3 linked regions of the Tahibacter amnicola genome follow. The protein of the gene in region 3 interacts with the protein of the main gene of each other region in a pairwise test. Links are inferred from orthologs where the notes say so. Each region holds a gene or a part of one and is shown on either strand. Other genes may lie near its edges.

Region 1 (9,437 bases), 1.7 Mb from region 3 along the record:
CCGCACCATCATCCCGAGCAACACGAACAGCAGTACCGCCGCCACGCCGTTGTGCGCGGTGGCCACCGGTAGCGGCAGACCCAGCTTGACGTTGCTGATACCCAGGACAATCTGCACCGCGAGCGCGGCGAGCAGCGCGAGCCCCCACGCGCCAAGTCGGCGGCGGAACGCAACCATGATCACGCCGATGAGGTGGCCCGTGACGACTACGGCACCGATGCGGTGGACGAGCTGGATCGCCGTGCGCGCATCCGCGTCAAGCACACCGCCTTCGTAGTTCACGCCAATTCCACGCCACAGCACGAAGGCCTCGCGGAAGTCGGTCGCAGGCCACCACTTTCCGGCGCAGGTCGGGAAATCCATGCCGCAGGCCAGGGCCGAGTAGTTGGCGCTGGTCCAGCCACCCAGCGCGATCTGGATGGCGACCAGCGCGATGCCGACGATCACCATTCGTCGCAGTTTGGCGGTTTCGTCGGTTCCGCTCGCGCCCAGGGTCAGTCGCAACGCGACAAAAGCGAGAAGGGAAAATGTCAGCATGCCACCGACGAGGTGCGCCATCACCACGATTGGCTTGAGCTTCCAGGTCACCGTCCACATGCCCAGCAGTGCCTGGAACACGATGACCGCGGCGGTAACCAGCAGCACACGCGATTCGGTCCCCAGCTGCGTCCGTCGGCGGAACGACAGCGCGGCCAGGGTAAAGGTAAGCAGCACCAGGAAGCCGGCGAGGAAGCGGTGCACCTGCTCGCGCCAGGCTTTGTGCGATTCCACTGGCCGTTCCGGAAAGGCCTCATTCGCCGTGCTGATCTCGGCCTCGTGCTTGGGCCAGGTGATCTTGCCGTAGCAGGTCGGCCAGTCCGGGCACGACAGACCCGCATTGGAAAGACGCACGAAGGCGCCGAACACGATCACCAGCAGCGCGAACGCAACGGCGAACCACGACAGACGGCGAACCAGCACGGAGGAAGCGCTCATATCAACGGATCAGCTTGGACAGGTCTTGCCGCACGGCAGCGGCGTCATAGTTGGCGTCATAGTGAAGCATCAGCTTGCCAGCGGGATCGACAATCGCCGCGACCACACTGTCCAGCTGCGCAGGTGCCAGCCCCAGCAGCGCTTGTGCCTTGCTGTCGACGAACTGGATGCGGGTCTTGGCGTCGGCTGGACGCAGATCTGATGGAAACTGGATCGCGGCCAAGCGCAGACGCCGCGCCTTCTGAGTCATCACGGACCACAGTTTCTCCGCTTCGCCCAGACGCGCCTGGCAATTCTTCGCACAGCCGGGTCCGGCGATCAGCACCAGTGTCCAGCGGTACTCGATGTCCTTCCACGCATAGGGCTGCCCGCCCGTCACCGTGGCCGGGTCGTCGGCGATATCCACGGGCGGTTGCACCAGCTTTCCGAAATTTCGTGTCTGACCCGGCTGCCAGTCCAGCAGGTGCAGGGTGAAGGCCACCACCATCGGCGCCAGGAAGATCAGCATCACCGCGATCAATTGCAGGCGTTTGCGACGTTGTGGATTCATGTGCGATGTCCTTTTTGATCTTTTCGCCAATGCAGCACCACGAAGATCACCACCGCCGCGACGGCGAATGACAACCATTGAAAGGCATACCCGCGGTGGCGTGACGGCGGAATGATGGCCGGGGTCCACTCACGCCTGAGCGGCGAACCGGATTCGGCGTCCAGCAACAGCAGGCGTGGACGCAATGCACTTCCCAGGTCAGCCGCGATGGCCGCCTGGTCCAGGAAAATGGTTTCCTTCGGCCAGGACTTCTGCCGCGGCAGCGCATCGCCCCCCATGCGCAGACCACCGCCCGGCGGCGGTGCATAGATGCCTTCCAGGATCCGATCGTCTGCCGGCAGGCTGGGAAACGCAGGCAACGTCACTCCCGCCGGGCTGGCCACCCATCCAAGGTTGACCAGTAGATCGGCCGCCTCGCCATTCGGCGTGAACACGCCGATGGCGTAACGCCCGTTCCTGCCGTCACGCACCTGATCCACGAGCCAGTACCCTCGGTCGGTTCGATAGCGTCCGTTGACGCGGACGCGGGGCAGCACCTCGGCCGGCAATGCATCTGTCGAGGGGGACAACGACTGGGTAGGTGCCGTGGCGGACGCCGCGTAGGCGGCCAGCAGGACCTCCTTCTCCTCCGCCCGGGCCCACTGCCAGCGTGCCAGCGCCAGGAAGAGCGCAAGGCCTGCGGCGAATAGCAGCAGGGCAAACCAGGACGGGCGGTGCCAGCGCCTGGTCACAGTGGCTGCGGCCTATACTTCACGACCAAGCCTCCTGCGCATGCCTTCGAGAATTCCATGGCCGGCAAGATAATCATCATCGCGTTCCTGATCGTGATCCTCTACAACCTCGGCGCCGGGCTGTACTACATGATGGTCGACAAGGGCGCCACCGACCGGACGGTCAAGGCGCTCACGTGGCGCATTGCGCTGTCCGTGACGCTGATCATCCTGGTGATCATCGGTATCAAGCTGGGCTGGATCCAGCCGCACGGCGTAGGTCAATAAACGCACAGAGCCGCACACGGCGGCTCTGTCGCAAGGCAGGTGCAGCCAATGCGCGAAGTGCGGGCACTTCGCGCGACGGCGCTTACAGCACGTACACGAAGACGAACAGGCCGAGCCACACGACGTCGACGAAGTGCCAGTACCAGGCAACGGCTTCGAAGCCGAAGTGGTGTTCCTTGTCGAAGTGGCCAAACGCACAGCGAAACCAGATCACCAGCAGCATGATGGTGCCGAGCGTGACGTGCATGCCGTGGAAGCCGGTCAGCATGAAGAACGTCGCGCCGTAGATCCCCGAGAACAGGGTCAGGTTATGGTGATAGGCCTCCATGTACTCGTAGGCCTGGCAGTACAGGAAGATCGCGCCGAGGAGAATGGTCAGGCCGAGGAAGACCAGCAGCTGCTTGCGGTGACCGGCGCGCAGGGCGTGGTGGGCGATCGTGATCGTGACGCCGGAGGTCAGCAGGATCAGCGTATTGACGAGCGGCAAGCCCCAGGCAGAAACAGTCTCATAGGCACCGCCGAGCGCACCCGGTCCGTTGGTCGGCCACGCCGTGGCGAACTGCGGGAACAGATAGAAGTTGGTCAGCGCGCCGTCGCCCTCGCCGCCCAGCCACGGCACCACGAAGCTGCGTGCGTAGTAGAGCGCGCCGAAGAACGCCGCGAAGAACATCACTTCGGAGAAGATGAACCACATCATTCCCATGCGGAACGAGGTGTCCACCTGCTTGTTGTACAAGCCCTTGATCGATTCGCGGATCACGTCGCCGAACCAGCCCCACATCATGTAGAGCATGATGGCCGTTCCGACGAAGAAGACCGGCTTGCCGATGCTGGCTTCGTTGAGCCAGTTGGCCGCACCGAACATGGTAATGAACAGGCCGATAGAACCTACGATCGGCCACTTGCTGCCATGTGGCACGTAGTAGATGTGCTTGCCTTGTGCTGCTGCCATGATCAAAAACCCCGGATTGGAACGCTGGTTCAGGTCGCCGGTACGGCGGCCTGGTTGGATTCGGCAAGTTTCTTCGTCGCGATGTCGTTCTCCACGAAGGAGTACGCGAGCGTGACGGTACCAATATCTTTTGGCAGCCTCGGATCGATGATGAACCGCACCGGCATGCGGCGCGTTTCACCGGCGTTGAGGAGCTGCTCGGTGAAGCAAAAACACTCGGTCTTGTTGAAATACAGCGAGGCCGTGTTCGGCGCGACGCTCGGTACCGCATTGCCGACGATGGCACGATCGGACGTATTGGTGGCGTCGAAAAACGCCTCCGACAACTCGCCCGGATGCACCTGCATGCTCACTTTCTCGGCGTTGAAGCGCCAGGGCAGCTTGCTATGCGTGTTGGCGATGAACTGCACTGTCACCCAGCGCGACGTGTCCACCTGCATGCCGGCGACTTCCGACGCGTCGGTAGCGCCCTGGTCCATCTTGATACCCAGGACATGCTCGCAGGCGATGTTGTAGAGCGGCACCAGCGCAAAGCAAAACGCGAAGGCGATGCCGGCGATAACCCAGCCATTGCGCTGCCAGCCAAACCCGCTGCTCATGCCGCCACCATGCGCTGAATGTAGCCGCCGATATAGATCAGAAGCACGATCGCACCAATGATCCACGCCGTCCGGCGCACACCGGCGCGGCGGTCTTTGGGATCGAACGAGGGCGATTGCGGGCTCATGGGTCAGCTGCCGGCTCGGGAGCCGTCGTCAGACGACGGCTCCGGGCATCGGATCATCAGTGCGTCGGATCACCATGCGCCAGCATGGACGCGTGGATGACCGGCGGTTCGGTGAAGGTATGGTGCGGAGCCGGCGACGGTACCGTCCATTCCAGGCCATGCGCGCCTTCCCACACCTGCGTCGTCGCCTTGGCACCGTACTTCTTGGAGTGCCACAGCACGTAGAACATGATGATTGGCGAGCACAGCATGCCGAAGGCGCCGATGGAGCTGACGAAGTTCCAGTCAGCAAAGGCGACGTTGTAGTCCGGAATACGGCGCGGCATGCCGGCCAGGCCCAGGAAGTGCTGCGGGAAGAACAGGACGTTGACGAAGATGGTGCTCCACCAGAAGTGGAACTTGGCCAGCGGCTCGCTGTACATCTTGCCGGTCCACTTCGGCCACCAGTAGTACACGGCGGCGATGATCGAGAAGAGGGCACCGGTCACCAGCACGTAGTGGAAGTGCGCCACCACGAAATAGGTGTCGTGGTACTGGAAGTCGGCCGGCACGATCGCGAGCATCAGGCCCGAGAAGCCACCGATCGTGAAGAGAATGACGAAGGCGATCGCCCACAGCATCGGCGCTTCGAAGGTCAGCGAGCCCTTCCACATCGTGGAGACCCAGTTGAACACCTTCACGCCGGTCGGCACCGCGATCATCATCGTGGCGTACATGAAGAACAGCTCGCCACCCAGCGGCATGCCAACCGTGAACATGTGGTGCGCCCACACGATGAACGACAGGAACGCAATGGAGGCCGTGGCGTACACCATCGCCTGGTAACCGAACAGCGGCTTGCGGCTGAAGGTCGGGATGATTTCCGACACCACGCCGAAGGCCGGCAGGATCATGATGTAGACCTCGGGGTGACCGAAGAACCAGAACACGTGCTGGAACATGACCGGGTCGCCACCACCTTCGGTATTGAAGAAGTTGGTGAGGTTGTAGGCATCGGTAAGCAACATCGTCACCGCACCGGCAAGCACCGGCATCACGGCGATCAGCAGGAACGCGGTGATCAGCCAGGTCCATACGAACAGCGGCATCTTGAGCAGGTCCATGCCCGGCGCGCGCATGTTCAGGATCGTGGCGATGATGTTGATCGCACCCATGATGGAGCTGATGCCCATCATGTGGATGGCGAAGATCGCGAAGGAGATCGACGCACCGCCCTGCAGCGACAGCGGCGGGTAAAGCGTCCAGCCGCCGGCCGGCGCGCCACCCGGGAGGAACAGGGTCAACAGCAACAGGCTGAATGCGAACGGCATGATCCAGAAGGACCAGTTGTTCATGCGCGGCAGCGCCATGTCCGGCGCGCCGATCATCAGCGGGATCATCCAGTTGCCCAGGCCCACGAAGGCCGGCATGACGCCGCCGAAGATCATGACCAGGGCATGCACCGTGGTCATCTGATTGAAGAAATACGGCTCGACCAGCTGCAGGCCCGGCTTGAGCAGTTCGGCGCGGATCACGCCCGACATCGCTCCACCGATGCAGAACATGATGAACGCGAACACCAGGTACAGGGTACCGATGTCCTTGTGGTTGGTGGTGAAGACCCAGCGATCGAAAAAGCCCGTGGGCTTGTGATCGTGGTCGTCGTGGTGATCGTTATGATCGGTGGCGGCGTGCGTAGCCATGGGCTTCGACCTCTACAACGTTATGACTTAGCCCTGCGGCGCAGCGGCGGGAGCCGGCGCAGCAGCATGGGCATTCGGGGCGGAGGCTTCAGCCGTGGCGGCCTGCTGGCCGGCGAGCCACTGTTCGAACTCGGCCTTCGGCTTGGCGACGACGACGATCGGCATGAAGCCGTGGTCCATGCCGCACAACTCGGCGCACTGGCCACGGTAGGTGCCGGGCTCCTTGATTTCCGTCCAGGCGTCGTTGATTACGCGCGGAATCGCGTCAACCTTCCAGCCCAGCGCGGGCACCCACCAGGCATGGATGACGTCATCGGCGGTAATGACAAAGCGCACGCGGGTCTTGGTCGGCAGCACCAGCGGCTTGTCGACGTTGAGCAGATAGGTGGCTTCTTCGCCGATCTTGACGGCGTTCGGGTCCAGGCCCGACTTCAGCTGGCGCGTCTTGTCACTGTCGGCATCCAGCTTGGAAATGAACGAAATACCGACCGGCTTGTTCTGATATTCCATGTAGTTATAGCCCCAGCGCCACTGGTAACCGGTGATCTTGACCGTCAGCTCGGCGTTGGAGGTATCGGCCTGCTTGACCAGCATGCTGGTCGCCGGGAAGGCCATGGCCACCAGGATGACGATCGGGACGATGGTCCAGATCACCTCGGCGGTCGTATTGTGGCTCCACTGCGCGGCAACGGCGCCTTTGGACTTGCGGAACTTGAACATCGCCCACGCCATCGCGCCGAACACGATGATGCCGATGACCACGCAGATCCACAGCGCGATCATGTGCATGCGATAGGCATTCTGGGCTGTCTCGGTGACGCCCGGGTCCATGTTGAGCTGCCAGCGCGCCGGGAGGCCGCCGGCCGCGTTCGCGATGCCTGTCGCCAGCGCCAGCGACACCGCAGCGACGGCTCGTCCGATACGCGTAGTTGTCAAAGACTTCATTGCCATCACTCGTTGCAACCTTGAATTCGGTGGTTCGGGCGGCTCGACGTTGCTGCTGGGACGACATCGCAACCGCGCGAGGCGAGGGCGCGGCTGCCATCACTGCTCAAGGGACGTCGAGAGACCATCGCAAACACACGCGCCCGCATCGTGGACGGTCCAGTCCGCCATGGCCGGGACCGGACGCGGCGCTGGAAACGCCGGTACGGCACCGTTCACAGCCTGACTGGGCTGGGATCGTCGCTGACGCGGTGCGTGAAACCGTAAAATGATAGTCACTGAGGGACTTCGCAGCAAGGACGAGGGCTCTCTGGCCCCCGGCAAACGCCTCGCCGCGGTCCGCCGGAACCCGCCGCAAGATCGCGGACAGCCCCGAAAGACGTGCCGCTTCCCGATGGAACCACGCCATCGCAAGGGCCGGCGACCGTTGTCACGACAGGGCGGAGCGCGCCGCGAGGCCACCGGTGTCGCCCGGCCGGATCGGCCGCAGCCAATGGCCCGGCCCTCCCCGATCGCCGGATCGGCCAGAATCCCGGCCCCTCGCCAATCCGACGGCCAGCCTGTCGTGAAGCGGCCCGGATCGAACTGGCAGACCTCACCAACTGGCCCCCGGCGCCCTGTCATCCCGCTGATCCGGCCGAGGACCGCGCCCGAACGCCCGCTGCATGCCTGTCCGGCGACTGGGCGGACGCGGCGACCGGATGTCGCATCCCTCGCCACGTGCGCTTATGTCACTTGGCCGCTTTAGAGCCCCACCTCTACAATCCGGCTCCCTGCGTCGCCGGTCGGGTCACCGGGACGCCAACCCAGAGAGCCTTTGTGACCGACATTCTCAGCCCCGAACTGCCCGCGCCGGCCGATGCGACCCGCGCGCGCATGACCGCGGCCTATTGCCGCGACGAAACCGAAGCCGTCAACGAACTGGTCGCCCAGGCGGCGCTGCCGCCCGCCGAACGCGACCTGGTGCTGGCTCGCGCCGGCGAGCTGGTCGCCCGGGTACGCGCCAAGGCCGACCAGAAATCCGCGGTTGAATCTTTCATGCGCGAGTACGACCTGTCCTCCGAGGAAGGCGTGCTCCTGATGTGCGTGGCCGAGGCGCTGCTGCGCATCCCCGACAAGGAGACCGCCGATAAGCTGATCTCCGACAAGCTGGGCGACGCCAACTGGGAATCCCATCTCGGCAAGAGCGACTCCGTCCTGGTCAATGCGGGCACCTGGGGCCTGATGCTGACCGGCAAGCTGGTCACCCTCGCCGACGAAACCCAGCGCAATTTCATGGGCGCGCTCAAGCGCCTGGTCGGACGCGCGGGCGAGCCGGTGATCCGGCTGGCCGTGCGCCAGGCCATGCGCATCATGGGTCACCAGTTCGTGATGGGCCGCACCATCAAGGAAGCCCTGGACCGCGCGCAGGAGAAAGACAACCGCGCCTACCGCTATTCCTATGACATGCTCGGCGAGGGCGCGCTCACCACGCCCGACGGCGAGCGCTACCACCGCGCCTACATCGATGCGATCAAGGCGCTGGGCGGCCGCGGTCCGTTCCCGAACGTGCTGGACGCGCCCTCGATCTCGATCAAGCTCTCGGCCCTGCATCCGCGCTACGAAGTGGCCAAGCGCGCCCGTGTCGAGGCCGAGCTGCAACCCAAGCTGCTGGAACTGGCGCAGCTGGCCAAGGCCCAGGGCATCTGTCTGACCGTCGACGCCGAGGAAGCCGATCGCCTGGAGATCTCGCTCGACATCATCGCCGCCGTACACGCGCACCCGTCGCTGGCCGGTTGGCAGGGCTTCGGCCTGGCCGTACAGGCCTACCAGAAACGCGCCCCGTTCGTGATCGACTGGCTGGCCGAGCGCGCCCGCGCCAATGGCCAGCGCTGGTGTGTGCGCCTGGTCAAGGGCGCCTATTGGGACTCGGAAATCAAGCGCGCCCAGGAGGGCGGCCACTCGGGTTATCCCGTCTATACGCGCAAGCCCAACACCGATGTGTCGTACCTTGCCTGCGCGCAGCGCCTGTTCGACTACGGCGAGCTGTTCTATCCGGCATTCGCCACGCACAACGCGCACACCATCGCGGCCATTCACCACATGGCCAAAGGGCGTCCGTTCGAGTTCCAGCGCCTCCACGGCATGGGCGCCGACCTGTACGCCGAAGTCATCGGCGAGAAGAACCTGAACGTGCCGTGCCGCGTCTACGCGCCGGTGGGCTCGCACGAGGACCTGTTGCCGTACCTGGTGCGTCGCCTTCTGGAAAACGGCGCAAACACCAGTTTTGTGAATCGTATCGTGGACGAGTCGCTCTCGATCCGCGACCTGGTCGCCGACCCGATCGAGGTCGTGCGCAACTTCAGCACCAAGCCGCACCCGCGCATTCCGCAGCCGGTGGGCCTGTTCGGGGAGCAACGGAAGAATTCCATGGGCGTGAACTTCGGCAACGACAACGAAATCAAGGCACTCGCCGACGCGATCGCCGCCTCCGTGCAGAGCTGGAAGGCAACGCCGCTGGTACCGGGTGCGACCTCGTCCGCAACACCGACGCCGGTCACCGACCCGGCCGACCGCCGCCGCACGGTTGGCAGCTGGCAGGCCGCCGACAGCGCGACGGTCGAGAAAG
Region 2 (10,540 bases), 2.4 Mb from region 3 along the record:
ATGTCGCCCTCACGAACGCCGGCGGCACGGTCGCACTGAATCTTGAGACCGCCTTCGGCGGCAGCGGCGGGGGGAATGCTTCAATTGCAACCCGTTCCGCCGGATCGTGTCCGGAAGCGTGACGGGCGTACCCGTCAATGCGTTTGAAGTCCGGCCGGGGATCACCGGGAACTGGTACGACCCGGCCCAGAATGGCCACGGTTTCCAGTTGGAAGTGTTGCCGGGCGGCATCGTCACGGCCTTCTGGTTCACCTTTGATAACGCCGGCAACCAGGTCTGGATCAGTGCTGCGGGACCGATCACGCAGAACCGCGTCGTCATGAACGTAAACCGGGCGTTGAACGGGCGGTTCCCACCGAATTTCAATCCGGCCAATGTGACGGTTAGCGCCTGGGGTACCTTGACCTTCACCTTCACCGATTGCGACCACGGCTCGGTGAGCTGGGCATCGACGGACCCCGCGTTCACCGCGTCAGGAACCATGACGCTGGAACGCTTGACCCGAATCGACGGATTGGCCTGCGACTAGGCGTTACGGCGTACCCGCGTCCCACGCGAACGGTGACGGCGCGCCGTCACCGTCGGCCCGTTTCACCTGCTCGCGGATCACATTCCGTCGCTGACCGAAAGTTTCTCCGTGGGTTCTCGTACTCCGTTCCGGTGCCGCGCGCAGTGCGCCACCCCGTCGGCTGCAATGGCGCAGCGGGCGGTGTGACCCAACGGAGAGAACCATGAAGATTGCCATTCAGAAGCCGCTGGCGGCATTGATCAGCGTGCTCGTGCTGTCGGCCGGCGCGCATGCGGCGTCGTCCGACGGCCAGTCACCGGATATCGTCGTCTTCGGCGGCGGCAAGACGGGCGCCACCGCGGCGCCGGTCAACCGTGACGCGTCCGGAAACATCGTTGTATTCGGTCCGGGTGCATCCGGTACCGCCGTCTACCCGAACCCGACCGCGGATATCGTGGTGTTCGGGCCGGGGCGCTCCGAAGCTGCTGCGCCCGTGGACCGCTCGAATATCGTCGTTTTCGGTGCCGGTTCCGGCGCTGCCGCCAATCCGGCCGATCGTTCGAACATCGTGGTGTTCGGCCCGGGCGTGGCCAGTCCGGCTGATCCCTCGAACATTGTGGTGTTCAAGCCGGGCATTACCCCTGCGGCCTTGAGCAAGGGGGATCTGATTGAATTTGCGCAGGCGTTGTTGGGCAATCAGTTGAGCGAAGCGCAATCCGATGAGTTCATCGGTCGTCTTTCTGCTGATCAGCGCGACTACGTGCTCGCGGCAATCCAGGCGCTGAAGGACGGTGCGCTCGAAGCGCAACTGACGGACCGTGCGCGCAATGAAAAAGTCGGCAATACGGTGATGGCGTGTGATCCGGCAGCGGCTCCGGCTTGCTGGAAACAGGGAATTCAGGCAGAGGGCGGTTCAAATGGAGGGCCGCGAGTCAGTGCCGTCGGTTGGACCCGGAACCTGACCGTCTGCGACGGTAATCCCGACGACAACGACTACATCTTCATGTTCCGCATCAATTCCATGGATCCGGATCGCCTGCGCTGGCAGGTCGTCGACGACTGGGCGCTCGGTGGCATCCTGAAGTTGCGGCAGGATGCAGACGGTTTCAGTTCTCATGGATACAACAATAACGAAGCACGCGTATGCATGGGCGACTTCACGGTGTTCCTGGCCGGCGGCCCGGAAGCGATCATGCGGCAGCTGCGCCTGTACAACCGTTAAGTCGTAGGTTCCGCAAGGTACGCGAACCGGCAGCCCGTGCTGCCGGTTGCCATTCGTGAGGTTGCCGGAAATGCGCATTCTCCGGGCGAATTCCGCTCCGCGGACAAACTGGCGCCGGACTGCGTACTGCGACCTGACGCCGCGTGATCTGCGCGGCGCCGCCGTCGACAAGGTGTCGTTCGGCAATGTTCGAAAAACGGAGATGTGTATGAAAAATGTTTTCCAGAAGCAACTCCCGGCCGCTCTGGCTGTGCTGGTGCTGGCGTCGGGATCGGCTCTGGCGCAGCCGGAAAAAGCGGTGGATTCCGCTGCGGCAGAGGTGTTGATCGTGGACGCGGGTGCGGCGGGCGCCCTGTCTGAAAAGAATCTCATCGCGTTTGCCCGTGCTCTGGTGGACAACCGGATCACCGCCGAACAGGCCAGCGCGTTCGGTGCGAAGCTGACGGCAGAGCAGCACGAGTTAGTGATTGCCGCCATGCAGGCGATCGCGGAAGAAGGTGTGGAAGATACGTCTGCCGCAGCGAATGCCAGCAAGAAGATCGGCAATACGATTCTCGCCTGTGATCCGCACGCTGCGCCGTTCTGCTGGCGTCAGACGGTAGAGGAAGACAATCGGCGTGATCGGCCCCTGACTAACGCGGTGGCGTGGCTCACGCACCCGACGATCTGCGACGATGGCGATGCCAGCGACATCGACTACATCTTCGTGTTCCGCATCAACTCGAACAATCCGGACGCGTTGCGCTGGACGGTTGTCGATAATGCCCGCGTCGCCTATGTGTTGAGCTTCAGGGGCATCAACGGCGGCTTCAATACCTACGCCAATAACAATATGGAAGCGCGCTTCTGCGTCGGTGATACGACCGTTTCCTGGGCGGGTGGGCCGGATGCGATTCTCCGCGCGCTGCGGATGTACGCGCGCTGACAGGTGAGAATACTGCGGTTGTTGTAGCAGGCTGCCGGCATGGGCTCATGCCGGCAGCGGACTATTCCTTGCTGCTGTTGCCGGGAACGACGGCGCGCGCGAGCTGCAGGTCGACATTCACCACGCCGTCGAGCTTTGTCAGGGCACGCGTGAGGTCGGGACCCGCACGGACGCGCCACTCGCTGCCCAGTTCCAGCTCGGCCTTGGCGTAGCGGTTGGCATAGCCCAGGCGAACAGGGGTCTGGCCGCCACGGTAGCTCAGCAAGGTGTTGCGCAGCGTGTCGGCAAATGCCGGGCCGACACCGTTCAATTGCAGACGGACATGCCGCGCGAAACGCTCGCAGGCCTGTTCCAGGGTCAGCACGCTGCGTGCGCGCACCTGATGCGCGTTGGAGAAGTCGTCGAAGGACAGTCCGCCCTCGACGACGAGAATCGCGTCCCGCGTCAGCAGCGGGCTGAACTCGACGAAGGCCTCGCGGAAGAAGCTGACCTCGATGCGGCCGCTCCAGTCCTCGAGCTGGACGAAGGCCATGGTATCGCCACGCTTGCGCAGCCCCACGACCTGACCGGCAACAGTCCAGGGCGTATCCGGTCCCCGGCGGAACCGGTTGTTCTCGTCGTCGTCTTTTTTCTTGAACTTGGGCGGCTGGTACTTTTGTTCGATCTCGCCCAGCGGGCAGGTGGCCAGCTGGAGCAGCTGTGATTTCCACGAATCCGTGGGATGGCCCGACAGGTAGTGCCCGAGTGTCTCGCGCTCGCCGGACAGGCGCTGCTCCAGCGGCCACTCGTCCACCACCGGCAAGTCGAGCACCGGTGCGGCCGGGCTGGAGGCGCCGAACATGTCGTTCTGGCCGGCGATGCGGTCGCGCAGGTGCTGTTCGGCCGCCTTCACTACTTCGGGCAGCTGTGCCATCAGCGAGGCACGATTCGGTGCGAGCGCATCGAGTGCGCCGGCGTTGATCAGCGCTTCGAGCACGCGTTTGTTGAGCTTCTGCAGGTCGACACGCTGGCAGAAGTCGAGCAGGTCGCGGTAGTTTCCGCCGCGCTCGCGTTCGGCGACGATGTTCTCGCAGGCCCCCTGGCCGACGCCCTTGATGGCGCCCAGGCCATAACGGATGGCGCCATTGTCCAGCGCCTCGAACATGTACGCGGACGCATTCACATCGGGCGGCAGCACGCGCAGGTTCATGGCGCGTGTTTCGTCGAGGAAGTTCACCACCTTGTCGGTGTTGTCCATGTCCGAGGACAGCACCGCGGCCATGAATTCGGCCGGGAAATGCGCCTTGAGCCAGGCGGTCTGGTAGGAAACCAGGGCGTAGGCGGCCGAGTGCGATTTGTTGAAACCGTACTCGGCGAATTTTTCCATCAGGTCGAAGATGGAGGTCGCCAGCTGCGCATCGACGCCGTTCTCGGCAGAGCCGGCTTCGAACTTGACGCGCTCCTTGGCCATCTCCTCGGGCTTCTTCTTGCCCATGGCGCGACGCAGGAGATCGGCGCCGCCGAGCGTATAGCCGGCGAGCACCTGGGCGATCTGCATCACCTGTTCCTGGTACACGATGACGCCGTAGGTCGGCTTGAGCACCGGTTCGAGCTTGGGATGCGGGTAGGTGACTTCGGCACGCCCGTGTTTGCGGTTGATGAAGTCGTCCACCATGCCCGACTGCAGCGGGCCGGGGCGGAACAGCGCCACGAGCGCGATGATGTCTTCGAATGTGTCCGGCTGGAGCTTCTTGATCAGCTCCTTCATGCCGCGCGATTCGAGCTGGAACACGGCGGTGGTGGCGCAGGACTTCAGCAGCTTGTAACTGTCGGCATCATCGATCGGGATGGCCGTGATGTCGACGGGTTCCAGGCCGGAGCGGGCGCGGCGGGCATTGATGGCCTTCACCGCCCAGTCGATGATGGTGAGCGTGCGCAGGCCCAGGAAGTCGAACTTCACCAGGCCCACCGATTCGACGTCGTCCTTGTCGAACTGGGTGACGACGCCGGTGCCCCCGGCTTCACAGTAGAGCGGCGCGAAGTCCGTCAGCTGCGACGGCGCGATCACGACGCCGCCGGCGTGCTTGCCGGCATTTCGCGTGAGGTCTTCCAGTTCGCAGGCGAGGTCGAGCAGTGCCTTGACCTCTTCCTCTTCCTGGTAACGCTGGATCAGTTCGGACGAGCTCAGCGAGCTGTCTTTCCTGGACTTGTCCGAGCGGCCCAGGGCATCGTCGAGCGTGATGCCCAGGGTCATCGGGATGAGCTTGGCGATACCGTCGACGAACCCGTAGGGGTGTCCCAGCACGCGGCCGCAGTCACGCACCGCGGCCTTCGCCGCCATGGTGCCGTAGGTGATGATCTGGCTGACGTGGTCGCGACCGTAGGCGCGGGCGACGTAGTCAATGACCTCGTCGCGACGGTCCATGCAGAAGTCGACGTCGAAGTCGGGCATGGAGACGCGTTCGGGATTGAGGAATCGCTCGAACAGCAGGTCGTAGGGCAGTGGATCCAGGTCCGTGATGCCCAGGCAGTAGGCGACCAGCGAACCGGCGCCGGATCCGCGCCCTGGTCCTACGGGAATGCCATTCTGCTTGGCCCAGTTGATGAAGTCGGCGACGATCAGGAAGTAGCCCGGGAAGCCCATCTTGACGATGACGTCGACTTCCACCTCCAGACGCTCGGCGTACTCCTCGGTGGTGCGGCCGGCGGCCGGGCCGTGCTTGGCCAGTCGTGCAGCCAGACCCTGGCGCGCCTGTTCGCGGATGAAGGTGTCGAGCGTGTGCTCGGGCGGCACCGGGAACGCCGGCAGGTAGTAGGTGCCGAAGGATAGTTCCAGATTGCAGCGTTTTGCGATTTCTACACTGTTCTGCAGCGCCTCGGGAATATCGGCGAACAGCGCCGCCATTTCATCGGGCGACTTGAGGTACTGCTCGGGCGTATAGTCGCGCGGCCGCTTGGGATCGGCCAGCACGCGGCCCTGGTGGATGCACACGCGCGCTTCGTGGGCGTTGAAATCCTGCTTTTCGAGAAAGCGCACGTCATTGGTGGCCACGACCGGGCAATCCACGAGGGCCGCGACATGCAGTGCGCCCTCGTTGAACGCCGCCTCGCTGGCGTGGCCGACGCGCGAGATCTCCAGGTACAGGCGGTCGTTGAAATGGGCCAGCCAGAAGCCGCAGCGTTCTGCGGCCGCTTCCGGCTTACCGGCGAGAATCAGGTGAGCCAGGTCGCTTTCACGCCCCAGGAGGGCGATCAGGCCTTCCGTCTGTCCGCTGAACCAGGCCGGGTCGATCTGGGCGAAATCGCCGTGCTGGCCTTCCACATAGGCCCGCGACACCAGGCGCGACAGGTTGAGGTACCCCGTGCGGTTCTGGCACAGCAGGGTCAGGCGTGTCGGCTTGTTGCGGTCGGCCGGATTGGCGACCCACACGTCGGCACCGGCGATCGGCTTGACGCCGGCCTTTTCACATTCCTTGTAGAACTTGACCAGAGCGAAGAGGTTGGCCTGGTCGGTCAGGGCGAGCGCAGGCAGGTCCGCTTTCGCGCAGGCGGAAACCAGCGACGAGATGCGGATCGTGGAATCCACCAGCGAATACTCGCTGTGGACATGCAGATGGACAAATCGTGCGGTCATGGGGTGTACGGCTCGGTGGCGCAGGGTAGTGCGGCAGCGCGACGCGGGCAAGGCTTGACGCCGTCAAAGGCACGATGCGTCGCGCAGGCTTTGCGGTTGCGGGCCCGCCGCCCTACGGAAAACCCTGCACAAGGCCGCAAGCTTTGGTGTTTCGGGGCCCCCTTGAATCAAGGGGAGTGGGCGGTCAAACGCGGGCAAAGCCAATGTTCGGCGGGCGGTATGTTGACGTCGGCAGGAGTTCAATCCGGCGGCGTGCCCGAATCTTCGTTAGAACAGGCTCGGCTGCAGAGTCGCCTGCACGGGGGCAAAACTGCGCCGGTGCGCAAGACATGGGCCAAGACGTCGCAGGGCATCCAGGTGCTCGGGCGTGCCGTAGCCCTTGTGACTGGAGAAGCCATAGCCGGGGTGGCGTTCGTCCAGCGCGACCATGAGCCGGTCGCGCGTCACTTTTGCCAGGATCGAAGCCGCGCTGATGGCCGGTTCCAGCGCGTCACCGCCGACCACGGCGCGTGCGTCGCAGCGCAGGTTCTTCGGCAGGTGGTTTCCATCGATCAATGCTAGCGCCGGTTCGATCGCCAGCTGCACGAGAGCCTGCGCCATTCCGTGCATCGTGGCATGGAAGATGTTGAGGCGGTCGATGGCCTCGACGTCGACCTCGACGATGCTGTACGCCAGCGCGCGTTCGCGGATCAGTGGCTCCAATGCCTCCCGGCGGGCTTCGGTGAGCTGCTTGGAATCGGCCAGTCCGTCGATCGGCTTTTTCGGGTCGAGAATGACGGCGGCGACCAGGACAGGGCCCGCCAGCGGCCCGCGACCGGCCTCGTCGACACCGGCGACATGGAGACGGGAGCGCGCGGCCTTGGTCATCGTCATTCCCTCAGGGCGCCGATCGTGCCAAAGACATAGTCGTGATACGACTCAAGCAATGCCGGCTCCTTGCAGTCGAAATAGCGGCCTTCGCAGCGGTCACGCAGCAAGGCGCTGGCCTCGTAGAAGTCGTCCTTGCGCAAGTCGGCCACATCCAGCAGCAATGAGCCGAGATAGATGATGTCCAGCACGGGGAAGTCGATCTTCCGGCGCAGCGGGAAGTTCGACTTCAGCATGTAATAGGTGACCTTGGTGGGGTCTTTCACGCCCTTGGGCACTTTCTTTTCCAGCGCATTGATCGCGCCGTCGAAGGAGGGCTGGTGATCGCCGAAGTGCATGAGCACGGTGCGACGGTCGCTGGCAAAGAGCTTTTGTTCCAGCTGGGCCATGGCCTGTTCGGATTGTTCCAGGCGTTCGAGGTAATTGCCGAGGTTGAGATTGAGCCAGGGATTGAGGCGCTTGGGAAACAGGGGCTTGTTATAGGGGGAGGGCAGGTCACGCAGGGGCGTCATGTGCGGACCGTGCTGGTGCAGGGTCAGCATGAAGATGAAAAGCGGCTGCGTCGAATGGGCGCGCTTTTCGTCTTCGTAAATACGGTTGAAGACTTTCAGGAGGTCGAAGTCGTTGGAATCCCAGCCCAGCCCGTAGGTCGTTCCGTCGTAAAAGGTGTCGAAGCCGTAGAAATTGTAGGCGTTGCGTGCATTGATAAAGCTGCCGGACATCGGGTAGATCGCGATGGTTCGGTAGCCGTTCTCCTTGAGCGCGCGCGGCAGGCTGTAGGCCACGCGTGGCGCCAGGTTGAACGGTGCATAGAGCCCTGCGTTGCCGAACAGCACGTGCGCCATGCTGGTCAGGAAGGCAAATTCACTGGTCCAGGTGCCGCCGCCCCAGGTATGCACCTGCAGCAACCCGTGGGCGCGCGTGCGCTTGTCGACCTGGAACAGTCGCCGCTTGCACACGGGCAGGCGGCATTCCACCAGCATGCTGGGGTCGAAGGTGCTCTCCTGCAGCACGGCGACGATGTCCGGGCGTTGGCGCGGATCGCCGACGCTGGCCACCTGTTCGTTCCACACCTGGCGCGAAGCCGCATCCTTGACGAGCTTGGGTGGCTCGATCTGGGTGGCATAAAACGAGATGAAGAAATCGGTGAGGTAGCTCTTGTCGTTCATCGCGGCCCACATGCCTTTGCCGTAGACATGCATGAAGGGCCCGCGCGGATTGAGCGTGGCAAACAGGGCGACAGCGGAAAGACCGGCGCCGAGCGAAAGGACGACGATGCGTGGCCAACGCCGCAGCCCACTGAAGAGCCGGGGGCGATCGATCCGCCAGATGCCTCCGAGGCTGAGCGGCAGCGCCACGAGGCCGGCAAAACTGGCGATCAGGATCAGGGGATAACGTGCGAAGACTTCCAGCGTTTCGAGATTGGCGAAATAGACGAGGTCGGGCGCGAGCAGGGGCGTGGTGAGGTAGGTCACCTTGAGCACGCTGCTGGTGAGAATGAGGATAAACAGGCCGGCGCTGGCGATGAGGCTGAAGGCGAAGCGTCGCGTGGTGAAGGCCGCCAGCAGTGCCACGCTGCCGCTCAGGACCAGCGTATACGTGCGTTCTTCCGGAGTGCCTTCTGCCAGGGGGCCGTAAAGCACCATCGCGCCATAGGCAATGATGGCCAGCAGGTGCAACAACCAACTGCGGCGATCAATGACGGGAAGAAGGGGCATTGCCATCACGAGAGGGCGAAGTGGCGCGCATGGTGACGTTGGCCCGGATGAGGGTCAATGGGGCGGCAGGGGAGCGCGTTGGCTGTCAGACAGGGGGGCGTCCGAGGATGACGGTGGGTCCAGCGGACGGCCCTCGACCAGCGCGCTGACCACGTCAGCGGCGTGCGATCCCGGCGCGCCGTGGAGCGTGCGGTGCAGCCGCTCGAATTCCGCCAGCAGTGCCATCCGCGCCGATGCGTCGCCAAACAGCTGCAGCAGCGCGTCCGCCAGGGCGGGCGCCGTGCAGGCATCCTGCAGGATCTCCGGCACCAGCTCACGCCCGGCCAGCACATTGGGCAGGGAAAAGCGCGTCGTGCGCATCAGCTTGAACCAGGTGACGAGCCGATACGTCCAGGCGGCCACTTTGTAGGCCACCACCATCGGACGCTTCGCCAGCATGGCCTCCAGGGCGGCCGTGCCGGATGCCAGCAGGACGACATCCGCGGCCTGCATGGCCAGATGCGCGTTGCCGTCCAGCAGCCGGATCGGGGTATCCGGCTGCGCGTCATCGGTATCTGGTGTTGCGGACATCAGGGCCGAGAATCGGGCACGGCAGGCCTCGGTCGCCATCGGTGCGACGATCTGCAGGCCGGGAATGGCTTTCGCGCAGCGCCGTGCTGCTTCGATGAAGATGGCACCCAGCCGTTCGATCTCCCCCAGTCGACTGCCCGGCAACAGCGCCAGGACGGGGGCGTCGTCGGAAAGACCGAGTGTGCGCCGGGCTGCATGGTGTTCATTCACCAGCGGAAAACGGTCCGCCAGGGGATGGCCGACAAAGCGTGCGGTGACGTGATACCGCGCGTAGATCGGCGGTTCCATCGGAAACAGGCACAGCACCACGTCGGCGCTGCGGCCGATCTTCGCCGCGCGCCCTTCGCGCCAGGCCCAGACCGACGGACTGACGTAGTGCACGGTGCGGATGCCAGCCGTCTTGAGTTTCTTTTCCAGCCCGAGGTTGAAGTCCGGGGCGTCGATGCCGATGAAGGCGTCGGGTTTGAGTGCCTGGATGCGCCGGGAAACATCTGCGCGAATGCGCAGCAGCTCTGCCAGGTGCTTGAGCACCTCCACCAGGCCCATTACCGACAACTTTTCCGCGGGATACCACGCCTCCAGGCCGGCGGCGATCATCTGGTCGCCGCCGATGCCCACGAAGCGGGCGTCCGGATAGCGGACGCGCAGGGCGCGGATCAGGTCGGCCCCGAGCAGGTCACCGGAGGCTTCGCCGGCAACGAGCGCGAAAAGTCGGGGACGGGGTGCGGATTCGGTCGGATTCACTCGGGGTTCGCCGTCAGGGAGGGCAGCGATTCAGTCTTGCAGCGTGCGGCACCGTCGCGGTGCGCCGGCCCGGGCGAGTCCGGGCCGGCGGCACTCCGGCGGAGGTGCCGGTCAGCGGATGAGCGAGCGCTTGCTGCGTTCGATGAAGTCGAGCAGCAGCTTCACGTCCGGTGCATCGCTGGAGGCGCGCAGCAGTTCCTCGCGCGCGTCCGCCAGCGGCAGTCCGGATTTGTAGAGCGTCTTGTAGGCGCGCTTGATCGACAGGATGCGGTCCGGGTCAAAGCCGCGGCGGCGCAGGCCTTCGGCATTGATCCCTTTGGGCTCGGCAAAGCTGCCGGCCACCGTCACGTAGGGGGGCACATCGCGGTTGATG
Region 3 (9,365 bases):
GCACAGCCGGACAAGGCCTTCTTCGACGCCTGGATCAAGGTCGATGCCAGCCAGCTCGAAAAGATCGCGCAGCTGCCGCAGGTCGTGTGGATGGGCTATGCCAGCCCCACGATCCAGTTCGACGACGAAATGTCGAACCAGATCATCGCCGGCAACTACAACGGCGCCAATGCACCGCAGCTGGGCTATGCACCGTGGCTGACGACCTTCGCCTACAACGGCACCGGCGTGATCTGGGCGGTCACCGATACCGGCAGCGACCTGGGCCATCCCGACCTCGCGCCGCGCATCGTCGGCGGCTTCAGCATGCCCGGTTGCGCGGCGCCGAACGGTGACGACGAGCAGGGCGGTGGTCACGGCACGCATGTCGCCGGCATCATTGCGGGCGTCGGCCTGGGCGATGGCACCGGCCCTGGTGCCGAAGCCGATGCAGCCGGCTTCCTTTATGGCCTGGGCGTGGCCCCGGGCACCTCGCTCTATCCGATCTGTACGGGTGAGAACTGGCCGCCGCTCAACGGCTGGCAGGAGCTCTCCAAGCTCGGCCTCGCCGGTAACGCCATCGGCACCAACGCCAGCTGGACCACCGGCGAAGGTACTGCGCACGGCTACCAGGCCAGTGAACGCACCTTTGACATGATGATCCGCGACGGCGACTTCGACGCCGCCAACAACCAGCCGTACATCATCGCGTTCTCGGCGGGCAACTCCGGTCCGGGCGCTTCCACGCTGACGGCGCCCAAGGAAGCGAAGAATCCGATCATCGTCGCCAGCTCCACCAACTTCCGCGCTGGCGCGATCAATGCGATCTCCGGCTTCTCCAGCCGCGGCCCCGCGGTCGACGGCCGCGTCCTGCCGAACGTGTCGGCACCGGGTGAGAGCATTGCCTCGGCCCGCCGCCGCGCCGGTGCTTCGCTCTGCGGTACGGAAATCGCCGGCACCGCCACCCACTACGCACTGTGCTCCGGCACCAGCATGGCCGCCCCGCATGTGTCGGGTTCCATCGCGCTGATCACGCAGTGGTGGCGCGCCCAGCACGCCGGCGCCACGCCCAGCCCGGCGATGGCCAAGGCCCTGCTCGTCAACGGTGCCATCGATATGGCCACGGCTGACGTGCCGAACAACAACGAAGGCTGGGGCCGCGTGAATCTGGCCAACACCATCGATGCGACCATGCAGCAGTTCACGGTCGACCAGAGCATCGTGCTCGATGACGCCGGCCAGAACCAGCAATGGACCGTCGGTGTCGCCAATCCCTCCAAGCCGGTGCGCATCACCCTGGCCTGGACCGACGCGCCCGGCGCTGTCGGCGCCAACCCGGCCCTGGTCAACAACCTGGACCTGGAAGTCAGCCACGCCGGCAATACCTACAAGGGCAACGTGATGACCGCCGGCGTGTCCAGCACCGGCGGCACGGCGGACGCGAAGAACAACGTCGAGAACGTGTTCCTGCCGGCCGGCGCCGGCGGCGCCGTCACGATTCGCGTGAATGCGACCAACCTGCCGGGCGACGGCATCCCGGGCAGCGGCGATGCCACGGACCAGGATTTTGCCCTGGTTTGCGACAACTGCGCCGTGACGCCGATGTTCGGCCTCCAGGCCACGCCGTCCAGCCGCGAGATCTGCGCCCCGTCGGATGCCAGCTTCACCCTCGATGTCTCGTCGGTGCTCGGCTACTCCGATCCGGTCGAGCTGACGACAGCCAACGTGCCGGCCGGTGCTACGGCAACGGTGACGCCGACCACGGTGACGCCGGGCAACACTGCCACGGCAACCCTGACCGGTACGGGTTCGCTCGCCGCCGGCGCGTATACCTTCAACGTCAATGCCACCTCCACCAGTGGCCCGCAGACCCAGTCGCTGGACGTGCAGTTGTACACGGCGCCTCCGGCGGCCGGCGTGCTCGTCGCGCCGACCAACAACCAGCTGGGCGTCACACTGAAGCCTACCCTCCAGTGGAATGCCGTACCCCAGGCCAAGACCTATTTCGTGCAGATCGCAAAGGATGCCGCCTTCACGGACATCGTCGCCTCGGAAACAGTCAGCGGCACACAGCTCACCCTGGGCACCGCGTTGCTGCCGAACACGGCCTACCACTGGCGCGTTCGTGCGGACAACACCTGCGGTGCGGGCACGCAGTCGCCGGTGTCGACGTTCACCACCGCCAACCTGATCTGCGTCACGCCGAACCTGGCCGTGCCGGATAACAACGCAACCGGCGTCAACTCGGACCTGGTGGTGGCGGATGCCGGCACGCTGACCGACCTGGACGTGTCGCTGAAGATGTCCCACACCTGGCCCGGCGACGTCACGGTGTCGTTGACCCACGTGGCATCCAACACGACCGTGATCCTTGGCAATCGCATGGGTGGCACCGGCTGCTCGGTCCCCGACGTGGACGTCCGCTGGAACGACGGCGCAGCATCGGCGATGAGCTGCCGTGCCTCCTCGCCAGGCATCGGCGGTGACGTGCGCGCGTCCAACCCGCTCGCGCCCTTCAACGCCCGCGAACTGGCTGGCACCTGGCGCCTGAACGTGGCCGACCTGGCCAATCAGGATACCGGCGTGGTGCAGGAATGGTGCCTCTCGCCGGTCGCGACGGCGCCGGTCGACGCGATCTTCAAGAACGGCTTCGAATCGACGCCGTAACGCAGATCGACGAGGGCACGGACGCCCTCGCATTCCATAACGCAAACGGCGGGCCTTGGCCCGCCGTCTGTATTTTCAGGATCACCTTCGCGCCGGTGCGAGTGCGCACGATGCGCCGAGGCGCTCCTAGTCGGCGGTCAGGGCGAAATCGTCCGCATCCATCCATGCCGGGAACCGCTCCCGGTGGGCAGCCAGGGCTGCGGGATCGAGCGTGACAGTAACCGTGAGGTCCACCGCGCCCAGTTCCGCCATGGGCTGCCCCAGGAAATCCAGCGCCACGCTATCACCGGCGTAGTGCAGCTGGTTGCCATCCGTACCCACGCGATTGACGCCGATGCAGTAGCTCAGGTTTTCCATCGCCCGCGCGCGCAGAAGCGTCTGCCAGGGATAGCGCCGCGCGCTGGGCCAGTTCGCCACGTAGATGAGAACGTCGTAGTCGAACCGGTCAGCCACGGTGCGGTTGTAGCGATTGCGCGCCCAAACCGGGAAACGCAGGTCGTAGCAGATCAGAGGGCAGATGCGCCAGCCGTTCAGCGTGACGATCAGGCGGTCCTTGCCACTGACATAGCGCTGGTGCTCATTTGCCATGCGAAACAGGTGCCGCTTGTCGTACGTTTCGAAGCTGCCGTCCGGACGCATCCAGACGAGGCGATTGGCGCAGCGGTCTTCCGCACGGATCACCAGGCTGCCGGTGATCACGGCCCCGACTTCCGCTGCGACCCCCGCCAGCCAGCGAAGGCTTTCGCCGTCCATGCCCTCGGCGTTGCCAAGGGTTTCGTTGGTGAATCCACTGGTGAACGTCTCAGGCAGGACGATCAGGTCAGTCTGGCCTTTCAGCGCACGAATCTTTTCGCCGTAGTACGCGCGATTGGCCGCCGCGTCATGCCAGCGCGTATCACCCTGCACCAGCGAAACCCGCAGTGATTGCGTCGGAAGTGCCATGTCAGCTTTATTTCCTTTGTGCATTAAAAGCGGACGTCACAACGCCCGCAGGCGTTCGGCGGCGTCGGCAAGGGTCTTGTCGTTCTTGGCAAAGCAGAAACGGATGATTTTCGCCGCCGGCGCCGTCTCGTAGAACGCCGACACGGGAATGGCGGCCACTCCTGCCTCGCGTACCAGCCATTCGCAGAAGTTGAGGTCGTCCTTGTCGCTGATGGCGGAATAGTCCACCAGCTGGAAATAGGCACCCCGTACGGGCAACAACTGGAAGCGCGAGCCCTGCAGCAGGTCGCGGAAGTGGTCGCGTTTTTCCTGGTAGAACGCCGGCAGGTCCAGGTAGTGCTGCGGATCGTGTTCCAGCACGTGCGCAAACGCCCACTGGGCCGGACTGAAGGTGCAGAACGTCAGATACTGGTGAACTTTGCGGAACTCCGCACTCAAGGTGCGCGGCGCCACGCAATAACCCACCTTCCAGCCGGTGCAGTGGTAGGTCTTGCCAAAGGAACTGACCACGAAGCTGCGGTCGGCCAGTTCCGCATGGCGCAGCACGCTCTGGTGCGGCAATCCGTCGAAAATGATGTGCTCGTAGACTTCGTCGGACAGAACCAGGATTTCCGTGTCACGTGTCAGCGCGGCCAGGGTGTCGAGGTCCTGCGCACTGAACACGGCCCCCGAGGGGTTGTGCGGACTGTTGACCATGATCATCCGCGTCCGCGGCGTGATGGCGTCCTTGACGCGCTGCCAGTCGACCGAGAAATCCGGCAGCGACAAGGGCACATGGACGGCACGACCGCCGACCAGGTCGATCGCCGGCTCGTAGCAGTCGTAGCAGGGATCCAGGACGATCACCTCGTCGCCAGGCCGCACCACGGCCGCCACGGCGGCGAAGATCGCCTCGGTCGCGCCGGAAGTCACTGTGATGTCGGTATCCGCATTCACCTTGCGGCCGTACAGACGCTCGGTCTTCTGGGCGATCTGCTCGCGCAGCTTCGGGATGCCGGTCATCGGCGCGTACTGGTTCCTGCCCGAATTCATCGCCTCGGCCAGGGCATCGCGCAGGCTCTGCGGGCCGTCGAAGTCGGGGAACCCCTGCCCCAGGTTGACCGCGTTGTGCTGCACGGCCAGCTGGCTCATGACCGTGAAAATCGTCGTGCCGACCTTCGGCAGCTTGGTTTCAATCTGCATTGCGCACCGTTTGGACGGCCAAATGAACGTGGCATGGTAGCACGCCGTCCCGCCTCTCATCAGCGGCGGAAAAGCCCGCTCAGCCGATCAGCCGTGAGAACCAGTGCCAGCCTTCGATGCGCTCGCACACGATCTTGATCGCGACGAGGCACGGCACGGCAATGACGATGCCAATTGCCCCCCACAACCAGCCAAGAATCATCAGCCATAACAAGATGGCGACCGGATTGATGGCCATGCGGCGGCCCAGGATCATCGGCGTGATGAACTGCCCTTCGATGATGACCATCACCGCAAACAGCACCGCGGGCATCAGTGCGGCCCCCAGCCGGGTATAGGTCAACAGGCCCAGGATCACGAACAACCCGGTCATCGACAACGGGCCGATGTATGGGATGAAGTTGAGCACCATGGCCAGCACGCCCCACAGCAACGGATCGGGGATGCCGGTCATGGTGGCGATGCTGGCGGCCCCGATGCCGACACCGGCATTGATCGCCGTGGTCGTGAACAGATAGCGCGACATCTCGTGCTGCATCACGCGGACGATGTCGACCGCGTTGCGCTTCTGTGTCAGCGACGGCGAAATCTCCACCGTGCGGCGCAGCAGGGACTCCCCGTAAACCAGGAAAAAGTACACCAGCAGGACGACGCTGAAAATCGCCAGCACGACCTTGGGGGCGATAGCGACCGTCGCCCAGACGTCGAACAGCACGGGCGGTCCTTCCGTCGTCACATCCTTGCTGGTCGTCACCAGCGACTGCGTGGCACGCGCGGCGGCGTCGATCTGCTCGGTGAATGCGCGCATTTTCGGCGCCAACGCGCGCACCGCCTCGGGCGCCCGCTCGACCCACCGGTAGGCCGGCGATGCCACCCAGGTGACCACCAGCGCCACGATGCACAGTCCGCCCAGCATCACCAGCGCGGCCACCAGCGCGCGTGGAAACCAGCGCCGCGACAGACTCGAAACGATGGGATTGATCGACAATGCAACAAATACAGAAAACAGTATCGGCACCAGCAACGTCCGCGCGACGAACATGGTGAACAGCGTGGCGAGCAGGGTCAGCCAGATCGCAGCGAAACGCAGGGACGCAACGTTGCGCTGCTGGCGCCGGCCCAGGCGCTCGACCTCGCTCATCGTCGCGTCCGACGACGACTCATGCTCGATCCACTGCCACTGCCACCAGCGCGGCCCGTTCATTCGGGTCGCCTTGAGCGGATCGCCTTGAGCCCCCGCCGGAACAGGTACTGACCTAACCCCATGAGCACTGCCTTCCGCCACCGCTTGGGGAATACCACGATCAGAAAGCCTGCTGCCAAGGCGCCACCGATCAGCAGCGTCGGCGGCAGCGCGTGCGCGGTCCGCGCCGCGCGCTGCGATTCGTCATTGGCCTGCGCCAGCAGCACATCCAGGTGGGCAGCCGCCTGCGCCACTTCACTGCGTTGAGTCGTCAGCGTCCACGCCATGGTGATCACTCCGCTCCAGCCACGCATGAATGCGCGTGCGAGTCTCCGGGAAGCTCAAGGCGCGCAGGGCGCGCACCAGTCGCCAGACGGCAAGACCAAGCAGCACGGCACTGGCGATCGACAGCCACATCAACGCCAGACCGACCGAGCCCGTCAGCTGGTAGAGCCACAGCAGCAGCCCCAGCCACCCGCAACTGATTAAAAGGATGCTCAGCACCAGGACCGCGCCCGCACCGATGACCGCGTGAGGAACTGCCGACTTCGCCAGTCGTGTTTCCGCGCGCAGCAGGCCGGCGAGGGCCTCGAGCACATCGCCTGCCATGCCCAGCAGGCGTACCCAGCGCATGAGCGCGCCACGCCGGCGCCGGCGCAGCGGCTCCGTTGCACCCTCCTCTGACGACGCCACGGTCAATGGCGTCCGCGCAACAACCGTCCGATCAGGGCCCCGGCAGCGGCCGCCACCACGATCGATTGCAGCGGGTGACGCCGCACGTAGCGCGAAACACCAAGTCCGACGGCGCGCGCCAGCTCAAGTGCGTCATCGGCGACTTCCTCGCCCAGCTGGCCAAATTCCGATGCCGCGCCGGACAATGTCTCGCGTGCCTCGGTCGCCGCCTCGCGCGTATCGCGGCCCACATTGCGTGCCCCCTTGCCGAGGGTCCCGCGCAGGCTGCCGACGGTATCGCGCGCCTCGGACCAGGCTCGGCCCAGGGCGTCCTTGAGTTCGTGAGCGGCCTTTGCGGCATCGGGACCATCACCGGGCAGGTCCGCGTCACCGCCCTGCTGGCTGCGCCGCACGGGTTCGACGGGCAGTTCTTCGCCATTGGCAGGCGATGTGGATTTTTCGCTGGGGTTCATGATCGGCATCCTTTGCGAGATTCATGACAGAAGGCGCATCACCGCCTGGCGATCGCCACCGCCGGCGCCAGCCCACCCATAGGCGCCGGTCAGGCCAGAGTATCAGGCCGGTTCGTTCAGAGGCAGTGATTAACCCCCGATCGCACCAGCGCGCGTTGCAGACCCTGTGCCCCGGTGACGCCAGCTTGACGATCGCTTAACCTGACCGGATGAGGGAGGAGTGTACGGACGAAGAACTGATGCTGGCGTACGGGCACGGCGACGTGCCCGCGTTCGAGGCATTGTATGCGCGCCATCGCGGTACACTGTACCGCTTTCTGCTGCGCAACTGCCGCGACCGCGCCAGCGCCGACGAGCTGTTTCAGGAAACCTGGAGCCGCGTGATTGCTGCGCGCGAGCGCTACCGGCCGGAGGCGAAATTCACCACCTGGCTGCTGCAGATCGCGCACAACCTGGCCATCGACCTGCTGCGGCGCCACCGTCCGCAGGCAGGCGAAGAGGAGACCGAGCAGGTATTCCGCCTGCTCGACGCTCCCGAATCCGAGCAACCCGAGCGCGTCCTGTCCGAGTTCGAGCAGCGGCGCCGGCTCCAGCTGGCGCTGGAAGAGTTGCCGGATGAACAACGGCTGGCTTTTGTACTGCGCATGGAGAACGGCATGGGACTGGACGAGATCGCGCACGTCACGGGAGCCGGACAAGAAACGGTGAAATCGCGCCTGCGTTACGCGTTCGCGAAGATCCGTGCAAGGTTTGCCGAATGACTGAGAAACGATCCAACCAGCGCGAATTCGAAGCCTTCCTCGCCGGGGAGGAGTCGGATCTGGCGCGCCTGTACCGCAAGCTGCCCCAGGCCGAGCCCGACGCCAAGCTCGATGCGGCCGTCCTGGCGCTGGCGCGTACGGCGGTGGAGCCGACCCGGGTCGCCGCGCTGCGCCGCGTGCCGGTTCGTCGCAAGGGTCCGGCGTGGCTGGTGGGATTGGGCAGCGCTGCCGGTGTCGTGCTGACCGCCGGCATCGCCTGGCAGATGAAGGACGGCATTAGCCCGTCTGCCAGCCGCTACCAGGCTCCGGCGGCCGCCAGCGCCGAACGCGAAGTCGTTCCGATCACGGCCGTCGTTCACGATGCGCCAGCGCCGGCAGCAGCACCGCCGCCGCCACCGCCGCCGCCGGAACCCCAGAGCTTCGTTCCGGAGCCGCCCGCCAAGCCAGCCCGCGCCGCAACAGCGGCCAAAGAAGACAAACTCGTGCGGCAGACGGCCGCGCCCGCGCGTGCCGAGGAAAAACCGGCTTCTCCAAAGGACCGCGAGGTTCGCGCCAAGTCCGAAGCCAACGGCGTCACCGAATACACCTTGCCGGGCATCGCTGCCGGCCAGCGTCCGCGCCCAGCCCCAGCCCCCGCGCAACCGGAAGCGCCGGCTCCCGCGGCAGCGCCCGCCGTTACCGCCCCCCGGTGGAAGAGGCGGTCAGCAAGGATGAACAGGCCATGCTGGGCGGCACCGCCGCCGAATCCGCCGCCGATGCGACACGCGGCACCCAGGCCTTCCCGGACCTGGAGAAGAGCAAGCAGGCCGCTCCGCGGGAACGTGGCGCCGACGCCGCCGATTCGGTGGACCGGAAGGCGGCGCTGGCCACTGGCGCCCGTCGTCCCGAACCGGCAGAGCCGGCGCCGGCCGCCGGACGGATCCAGCGCCGGGAAGCTGACCAGGCCGACGCCGACACCCTGGCCGACAAAAAACGCCGCGATGACGCCGCCGGCGAGCTGGCACCGGAAGGGTCCGCCGGCGATTCCCTCCGCCGCAACGCGCAGCTCGAACCGGACGCCTGGCTGGCCCGGATCCGCGAACTCATCCAGGCGGGCCGGGTCGACGAGGCCAAGGCCAACCTGGCGCAATTCCGTCGCAAATACCCCAAGACCCGCCTTCCGGCGGACCTGCGCGATATCCGCTGAGCGTCACGTCTGGCGTTTTGCCGGATAATGGGCGGATGACTGCGCCGCTTGCCACACTGCCCCACCCTGTTTCCGGCAGCCAGGAAATCAAGAAAAGCCGCTTCGACACCCGCGCCGCTCCGATCGCTTCGCCGGCGGAGGCACTGGCTTTTCTCGACCAGATCGCCGACCGGCAGGCGACCCACAACTGTTGGGCCTATCGGCTTGGACAGCAGTACCGATTCAGTGACGACGGCGAGCCTGGCGGTACTGCCGGAAAACCCATTCTGCAGGCCATTGAAGGCCAGGGATTCGATCGCGTGATGGTGGTCGTGACGCGC

What was found.
Region 1: the proteins of N4264_RS10305 (region 3) and ctaD interact in binary tests that used the Escherichia coli proteins (3 or more experiments, as listed by UniProt). The link is inferred for Tahibacter amnicola from one-to-one orthologs.
Region 2: the proteins of N4264_RS10305 (region 3) and dnaE interact in binary tests that used the Escherichia coli proteins (3 or more experiments, as listed by UniProt). The link is inferred for Tahibacter amnicola from one-to-one orthologs.

What each region holds. Positions count from the first base shown.
Region 1 is NZ_CP104694.1:740,980-750,416, reverse strand. What follows is about bases 3,572-6,521. They hold ctaD (cytochrome c oxidase subunit I), read right to left. Parts: upstream 5,885-6,521; coding sequence 4,259-5,884; downstream 3,572-4,258. Other genes in these bases: coxB (cytochrome c oxidase subunit II), read right to left, coding at 5,912-6,521; N4264_RS03070 (hypothetical protein), read right to left, coding at 4,071-4,202; N4264_RS03075 (cytochrome c oxidase assembly protein), read right to left, coding at 3,572-4,074. Also shown: N4264_RS03100 (COX15/CtaA family protein), read right to left, coding at 1-975; N4264_RS03095 (redox-active disulfide-containing membrane protein), read right to left, coding at 977-1,525; N4264_RS03090 (SURF1 family protein), read right to left, coding at 1,522-2,256; N4264_RS03085 (twin transmembrane helix small protein), read left to right, coding at 2,314-2,523; N4264_RS03080 (cytochrome c oxidase subunit 3), read right to left, coding at 2,606-3,475; more of N4264_RS03075, read right to left, coding at 3,505-3,571; more of coxB, read right to left, coding at 6,522-6,835; bifunctional proline dehydrogenase/L-glutamate gamma-semialdehyde dehydrogenase PutA, read left to right, coding at 7,649-9,437. UniProt on the Escherichia coli protein: Cytochrome bo(3) ubiquinol oxidase is the terminal enzyme in the aerobic respiratory chain of E.coli that predominates when cells are grown at high aeration.
Region 2 is NZ_CP104694.1:4,823,230-4,833,769, reverse strand. The notes cover bases 2,517-6,569. They hold dnaE (DNA polymerase III subunit alpha), read right to left. Parts: upstream 6,269-6,569; coding sequence 2,717-6,268; downstream 2,517-2,716. Other genes in these bases: rnhB (ribonuclease HII), read right to left, coding at 6,536-6,569; N4264_RS18910 (hypothetical protein), read left to right, coding at 2,517-2,655. In the rest of the region: N4264_RS18925 (hypothetical protein), read left to right, coding at 1-122; N4264_RS18920 (hypothetical protein), read left to right, coding at 119-529; N4264_RS18915 (hypothetical protein), read left to right, coding at 732-1,730; more of N4264_RS18910, read left to right, coding at 1,801-2,516; more of rnhB, read right to left, coding at 6,570-7,141; N4264_RS18895 (LTA synthase family protein), read right to left, coding at 7,138-8,859; lpxB (lipid-A-disaccharide synthase), read right to left, coding at 8,908-10,167; lpxA (acyl-ACP--UDP-N-acetylglucosamine O-acyltransferase), read right to left, coding at 10,279-10,540. UniProt on the Escherichia coli protein: DNA polymerase III is a complex, multichain enzyme responsible for most of the replicative synthesis in bacteria. This DNA polymerase also exhibits 3' to 5' exonuclease activity. The alpha chain is the DNA polymerase catalytic subunit.
Region 3 is NZ_CP104694.1:2,413,452-2,422,816, reverse strand. Bases 2,698-5,575 are described here. They hold N4264_RS10305 (pyridoxal phosphate-dependent aminotransferase), read right to left. Parts: upstream 4,771-5,575; coding sequence 3,625-4,770; downstream 2,698-3,624. Other genes in these bases: N4264_RS10300 (AI-2E family transporter), read right to left, coding at 4,850-5,575; N4264_RS10310 (amidohydrolase), read right to left, coding at 2,773-3,588. Outside these bases: N4264_RS10315 (S8 family serine peptidase), read left to right, coding at 1-2,646; more of N4264_RS10300, read right to left, coding at 5,576-5,974; N4264_RS10295 (hypothetical protein), read right to left, coding at 5,971-6,240; N4264_RS10290 (hypothetical protein), read right to left, coding at 6,209-6,646; N4264_RS10285 (ElaB/YgaM/YqjD family protein), read right to left, coding at 6,649-7,098; N4264_RS10280 (RNA polymerase sigma factor), read left to right, coding at 7,308-7,859; N4264_RS10275 (hypothetical protein), read right to left, coding at 7,820-8,218; N4264_RS10270 (hypothetical protein), read left to right, coding at 8,548-9,045; N4264_RS10265 (IMPACT family protein), read left to right, coding at 9,081-9,365. UniProt on the Escherichia coli protein: Shows aminotransferase activity with methionine and histidine as substrates, and to a lesser extent also with phenylalanine.